Actomonas aquatica: one gene and its partner. The protein of the gene in region 1 interacts with the protein of each later gene in a pairwise test. Links are inferred from orthologs where the notes say so. Each region holds a gene or a part of one and is shown in the gene's direction. Other genes may lie near its edges.

The links.
Region 2: the proteins of secA (region 1) and K1X11_RS14075 interact in binary tests that used the Escherichia coli proteins (3 or more experiments, as listed by UniProt). The link is inferred for Actomonas aquatica from one-to-one orthologs.

Annotation. Positions count from the first base shown.
Region 1 is NZ_CP139781.1:2,403,260-2,407,181, reverse strand. What follows is about bases 137-3,743. They hold secA (preprotein translocase subunit SecA), read left to right. Parts: upstream 137-516; coding sequence 517-3,543; downstream 3,544-3,743. Other genes in these bases: K1X11_RS09400 (hypothetical protein), read right to left, coding at 3,607-3,743; K1X11_RS09410 (UDP-glucuronic acid decarboxylase family protein), read left to right, coding at 137-337. Outside these bases: more of K1X11_RS09410, read left to right, coding at 1-136; more of K1X11_RS09400, read right to left, coding at 3,744-3,922. UniProt on the Escherichia coli protein: Required for protein export, interacts with the SecYEG preprotein conducting channel.
Region 2 is NZ_CP139781.1:3,615,873-3,619,049, reverse strand. Bases 74-2,935 are described here. They hold K1X11_RS14075 (alkaline phosphatase), read left to right. Parts: upstream 74-901; coding sequence 902-1,969; downstream 1,970-2,935. Other genes in these bases: K1X11_RS14070 (hypothetical protein), read left to right, coding at 2,111-2,935; K1X11_RS14080 (TonB-dependent receptor), read left to right, coding at 74-819. Also shown: more of K1X11_RS14080, read left to right, coding at 1-73; more of K1X11_RS14070, read left to right, coding at 2,936-3,177.

The DNA of each region.
Region 1 (3,922 bases):
GGATCTCACCGTCTACGGCGACGGCTCCCAGACGCGCTCCTTCTGCTACGTCGACGACCTCATCGAAGGCTTCCTGCGACTCATGGCGCAGGACGCTACGGTCGGCCCGGTCAACATCGGCAACCCCGGCGAGTTCACCATGCTCGAGCTGGCGGAGCTCACCCTCAAGTTGGTGGGCGGCCCCTCCAAGATCATCCACCAGCCGCTCCCGGCCGATGACCCGAAGCAGCGCCAGCCCGACATTACCTTGGCCAAAAAACACCTCGATTGGGCGCCGACCGTGCCGCTCGAGGAAGGCCTTAAACGCACCATCGATTACTTCCGCACGCAGGTCTGAGACCGAGGCGGGGCGCGCTATAACCTGCGCCACCGCGAGCCCAAGTGTGTCATCGTGTCGCCCGGTGCTGTCTCACTCGAGGGCGCGCCCGTCGTCTTTTTGACGGAAGTTACCTCTGAGGAACATCGGGATTTGTCATTTGCCAAGGCGGTGGCCCGGCCTACGCTGGCCGGTTCCTCATGTTCGACTTTCTGTTCAAACGTTTCGCCGGTCGTCACTATCGCAAGTTCCTCGAGTCCGTTAAGCCCCTCGTCGCCAAGATCAACGAGATCGAGGAGTCGTATCAGGCGCTCAGCGAAGAGCAGCTCAAGGCGAAGACCCCCGAATTTCGCGAGCGCCTCAAAAACGGCGAAACCCTCGACGACATCCTGCCCGAGGCCTACGCCACGGTGAAGAACGCCGCCCGCCGTCTCGTCGGCACCACCGCCGTCGTCAATGGCCACGAACAGCGTTGGGACATGGTCCACTTCGATGTGCAGCTCATCGGTGGCATCGCCCTGCACAAAGGCAAGATCGCCGAAATGGCGACCGGTGAAGGTAAAACTCTCGTCGCCACCCTGCCGCTCTACCTCAACGCCCTCGTCGGTCGCAATTCGCAGCTGGTCACCGTCAATGACTACCTCGCCCGCCGCGACTCCGAGTGGATGGGCCATCTCTACAAATACCTCGGGCTCACCGTGGGTTGCATCCAGCAACAAATGGCCCCGGCCGTGCGCCGCGAGATGTATGGTTGCGACATCACCTACGGCACCGCCTCCGAATTTGGCTTCGACTACCTCCGCGACAACGGCATGGCCACGCGTAAGGAGGACCAGGTGCAGCGCGACCACTGGTTCTGTATCGTGGACGAAATCGACTCCATCCTCGTCGACGAAGCCCGCACCCCGCTCATCATTTCCGGTCCGGCGCCGATTGAGCGCGAGCAGCCCTTTACCCGCCTCAAGCCGACGGTCGAGCGCCTGGTCAACATGCAGGCCAAGCTCTGCAACCGTCTCGTCTCCGAAGCCAAGCCGGTCATCGAGGACGACAGCGCCGATGCCGACGCCCGCCACGAGGCCATGCGCAAGCTCCTCCAGGTGAAGCTCGGCAGCCCGCGCAACAAACAACTCCTGCGCGTCCTCGAGATTCCGGCCGCCCGCAAGGCCCTCGACAAGATCGAGACCGAGATGAACTCCGATCTGCAGAAGACCGAGATGTTCGCCCTCAAAGAAGAGCTCTTCTTCTCCATCGACGAGCGCCAACACCAGGCCGACCTCACCGAAATCGGTCGTCGCACCCTGCGCCCCGATAACCCCGACGCCTTCGTCCTGCCCGACCTTGCCACCGAGCACTCCGCCATCGACGCCGACACCTCCCTCACGCCGGAGCAACGCGAGGAGCGCAAGAACAAGTCCCACGAGGCCTACGCCGAGGTTTCCGAAGAGATCCACGCCATTTCCCAGCTCCTGCGCGCCTTCTGCCTCTACGAGCGCGACGTCGAATACGTCGTCCAAGATGGCAAGGTGAACATCGTCGACGAGAACACCGGCCGCGTCATGCCGGGCCGTCGCTGGTCCGACGGTCTCCACCAAGCCGTCGAAGCCAAGGAAGGCGTCAACATCGAGCGCGAGACCCGCACCTACGCCACCGTTACCATCCAGAACTACTTCCGCATGTATGAGAAGCTGGCCGGTATGACCGGCACGGCGGAGACGGAAGCCACCGAGTTCAGCGAAATCTACCGCTTGGGCGTGCAGGTCATCCCGACCAACAAGCCCAACATCCGCATCGATAAGAACGACTCCATCTTCAAGACCCGCCGCGACAAGTTTAACGCGGTGGTGGCGGAGATCACCGAAGCCAACAAGCGCGGCCAACCGGTCCTCGTCGGCACCGTCTCGGTCGAGTCGTCCGAAGTGCTTTCCCGCATGCTCCGCCGCGCCGGCATCGTGCACACCGTGCTCAACGCCAAGTTCCACGAGCAGGAGGCCGACATCGTCACCCGCGCCGGTCATCGCGGCGCCGTCACCATTGCCACCAACATGGCCGGTCGCGGCACCGATATTAAGCTCGGCGAAGGGGTGCGCGAACTCGGCGGCCTCTATGTGATCGGCACCGAGCGCCACGAATCGCGTCGTATCGACCGCCAGTTGCGCGGTCGTTGTTCGCGTCAGGGCGACCCCGGCACGACCAAGTTCTTCCTCTCGCTGGAAGACAACCTCATGCGCCTCTTCCTCCAGGGCAATCTGGCCTCGCGCCTCATGGAAGGCTCCATGCGCGAAGGCGAAGAGCTCGAGCACTCCCTGCTCAACCGCTCCATCGAGAGCGCGCAGAAGAAGGTCGAGCAACAGAACTTCTCCATCCGCAAACGCCTCCTCCAATACGACGACGTGCTCAACCAGCAGCGCGAAGTCATCTACGGCATCCGCAATGCCGCCATCCACGCCGAGCGCCCCAAGGACATCATCTTCGAGCAGGTGCAGGAAGAGGTCGAAGAACGCCTCGAGACCGCCGGTTGGGGCGAGAAGGGCGGCCCGACCGAGGAGTCGCTCGAACAGCTCATCGGCTGGCTCAATACCCATTTCCCGATCGGCCTGCACGTGCAGGACCTCAAGGGCCGCAACTTCGAGGACTCGACGCGCATTGTCCTCGAGAAGGTCAAAAAGTCCTACGAGGTGAAGGAATCCGTCGAGATCCCCGAAGCCCTCGGCGCCCTCGAGCGCTACGTGATCATCAACGCCATCGACCGCCACTGGCAGGAGCACCTCACCGAAATGGAAGAGCTGCGCCGCGCCATCGGCCTGCGCTCCTACGGCCAGAAGGATCCGCTCGTTGAATACAAGGGCGAGGCCTTCAAATACTTCGAGGAACTCATGGGCAACGTGCGGCTCAAGATTTGCACCGGCCTCTTCCGCAGCGCCTCCAACATCCAAGCCTTCGAAAACATGTTGCAGCTCCTCAGTCGTGGCGCGAAGACCGAGGGCCCGGAGAACGCGCCGCAAGCGCCCACCGCTGCTGCCGCACCGCCTCCGCCGCAGATCCGTTCCCATGTCACCGGTGGTGGCGTGGGCGGTATGCCCGGCGCCGCTCCCGCGCGCAAGCCGGCCAGCGACATCAAGCTGCCCATGCCCAAGCCCCAGCCGGCGCAGGCCATGCCCAAGGTCGGTCGCAATGACCCGTGCCCCTGTGGCAGCGGCAAGAAGTTCAAGCAGTGCCACGGTCGCTGAGCGACCCCACCACATTGCTCGTTTTCGCAGACCGGACTCCAGCGCGGGTCCGGTCTTTTGCTTTTAGTTTTCTTCGCTGGCGGCAGCCGGCGGACCGTTCCGGCCCCAACGCACACTGGTTACAAGGCCGTCGCGGAAAATCACCTGCAGGCCTTGCTGTTTGCTGGTTTCGTAAACCCCCTCGCGCACGGGGATGCGATATTGCAGCCGTTGTCCGGTGCGCACGTCGAATTCCGTGATCTCCTCGTAGTCCACCGTTTCTTCGCTGATCTGGCGTTGGACGATTTTGGGGTAGTTCCAAATCGTGAGCACGCCGCCATCTCGCACGGTGATCGTCTCGATGTCGCCCGGTTGGCCCAGGGCGACATACACCATGTCG
Region 2 (3,177 bases), 1.2 Mb from region 1 along the record:
CAGGTGAATTACCGGGCGTCCGATCGTCTGGTGTATCGCGCAGCGGCCTTCACCTCGCTGGCGCGGCCGGAGTTTCAGTTCATCTCCGGCGCGACCGAGGCGGAGCGCGACGGCGGGGAATATGAAGTCTCGCTGGGCAACCCCGACCTCGAAGCCGCCTATGCCTGGAACTTCGATCTGGGCGTCGAGTATTACCTCGATGGCATCGGGCTTGTGAGCGTGAACGGCTTCTTCAAGTCGATCGACGGCTTCATCTTCAACGACGCCGCGCCGGAGAACGAATACGACGGTCAATTCCTCGGTTCGCCCGCCACCTTCGAGCAACCGGTCAATGGCAACACCGCCAAGATCCACGGTATCGAGTTCAACTACGTGACGCGCTTCACGTCGCTGCCGGGCGTGATGTCGGGCCTCGGTTTCTACGGCAACCTTACCCTGCAGGACAGCGAAGCCGACACCGGTCTCGACGACGCCAACCTCACCGATGTGCCGTTCTTCAACGCCCCCGACTACGTGGGCACGGTCGCGCTCACCTACGACCGTTCCGGCTGGGACTGCTCGCTGTCCTACTCCTTCCGCGACGGTTACCTCGACGAGCTCATGGATGGCATCAACATCTACGCGCAGCCCTACGAGAGCCTCGATCTGCAGCTCGCCTACACCTGGAACCAGGTGACCTTCTCCGTCAAAGTGCAGGACCTGCTCGACAGCGGCGATTCGCCGATCCGCACCCTCACGCGCGGCGACTCGCGCCGCTTCCTTAATGAGAACTCCTGGAATGGCCGCACCGTGCGCTTCGGCACGTCCTGGTCGTTCTGAGCTTCGCCCTTCGGCCGGCGTCGTCCTGGGCGGCGCCGGCCACTGTATTCAAAAATAAACGACAACTGACCCTCGTCCGCCCATGCGCCCGTCGCTCTCCCTGTGCTTTGCCTTCCTGCTGTGCTGTTCCGTTGCCACGGCGGCCTCTCCCCGCAACCTCATCCTCGTGATAGGCGATGGCATGGGGTGGGACCATCTCGTCGCGGGTCGCCTGCGGCAGGGAGACGTGGAGACACCGCTGGTCATGGAGCGACTGCCGGTGGGCGGACACCTGAGCACGGCGGCAGCGGGGTCGCATCGCATCACCGATTCGGCGGCGTCGGCCACCGCCATGTCCACCGGCTTCAAAACGAGCAACGGTCGTGTCGGCACGCTGTCGGATGGCCGGGCGGTGCCGACCTTGTTTGAGACGCTGCGGGCCCGCGGCTGGAGTCTGGGCATCGTGACCGATGGTGATCTGAACGGTGCGACTGCCGGTGCGTTCACCGCGCATGTCGACAGTCGTGATGCAAAGGCGGCCATCGCCGCACAGATGCTCGCCCTCGCGCCCGACGTGATGGTCGGCACCACGGCCGAGTTTCCGTTGGACGGAGCCACCGCGGCCGGCGTGGAAGTGCGGCAGGACCGGCCCCTGGCGGCGCTCGATCTGCCGGGGGGGGCGGCGTCGGTATTAATTGGATACACCGCCATGATCGACGAAGCGGCGTCGCTGGAGCAACGCATGAATGTGGCAGGACTCGCGGCGCCGACCCTGGCGGAGGCGACGGATTTTGCCCTCGGACGACTGGCGGCGCGGAAACGTCCGTTCATGCTGTTGCTGGAGAACGATTGGATCGACAGCTGGAGCCACGAAAACGACTTCGAGTTGCTGGCCGACAGCGTGAGCGCGTTGGACGCGGCCGTCGCGGTGGCCCTAGCTTTTGCGCAGGCGGATGGAGAGACCCTTGTGGTGGTGACGGCCGACCATGAATGTGGCGGCCTCACGCTGCCGGAAGATGCGCATGGCGCGATCGTGGCGCATTTCTCCACCGAAAAACACACGGCTGCGACCGTGCCGCTCTTTGCCTTCGGTCCGGGAGCGGAACGTTTTGCGGGCGCCCACGACAATACCGCGATCCGTCGCCTGTTGCTCGAGCTGGTGCAGGACTGAGTCCGACGGGCGACGGTCGAGAGAAGGGGCCCGAGTGGCGACTGGAACTGAAAGCAGGTCGCTGGTCGGGACGGGGAAGGTTAATTTTGGCGTGGGCTGGGTATTGCCAGCGGGTGGCGGGCTTGGCTGAGTGGGCGGCGTATGTCGTTTACCTCTGTTGTTGTCAGGGGCGCCGCACTGGCCGCGTGCTGCCTCATCCCTCTCAACGCTCCTGCGCAGACTCCGCAGTCCGAAACCACCGACGCCGCCTCGGCGGCTGAAGCGTCCGCGACCACGGTGACCGGTCGCCAGCGCTCGCCGCATTTTGATGCGGTCAACCCACACCTCGACTTGGGCGGGGAGTTTTATCTCTACGCCGATTTTGAAGGCGATGTGGCGGATGCCGCTGACATGCTCACGCAGCTGTATGGCTCCATGCCGATCGAGGGCACGCCGCCGCAGGCGATGATGTTGCGGCAGGACTACGCGATGCTGGCCGAGTTGATGGGGCTGAGTGACGCTAAGGCGCTGGGCATGAGTTCCGTGGTGACGGGCGAGGAGCGTTTTGAGAATCGCGCCTACCTGCATTTCGGCGGGCCGCGCGTCGGGCTGGCGGCGATGTGGGGCAGTGAGCCGGAGGTGCTTTCGGCCACCAAGATCGCGCCCGACGACGTCGTTTTGTTTTCCACCGGCACCTTTGATGGTCGGGAGCTTTATCGCACCATTAAGAACATCGTGGAGCGGGTCGCCGGACCGGATGCGGTGACGGCGATGGAGACGGCACTGAGCCAAAAGGCGCCGCCGCTGCAGGTCTCGGCGTTGGAGCTGATCGAGCATCTCCATGGGGAGATGACCTTTTTTGGCTCGATGGATCAGACGCGCATGTTGCAGCTCGATCCGCAGGTGGCGATTCCGCGGCCGGAGTTGGTGCTGCGTTATGAAAACATGGGGCGTCTGCTTAACGCCGAGTTGGTCGATTGGGCGGCGCTGCCGATGGTGAGCTTCACCGAAAACAACGGCATGACGATGGTGGAGTGGAAGGCCGCGCTGCCGCCGCCGTGGTCGGACTTCGCGCCGGTGTTGGCGAGTGACGGCAAGCACCTCTACCTCACCAGCGACAAGGCTTACCTGCAGCGTTGCCTGAGCCTGACGTCCGGTCGGCTGGCAGATGCGCCGGCCTTGCAGGCGGCGTTGGCGCCGTTTGATGGCAAGGCCAATGGCATCGTCTG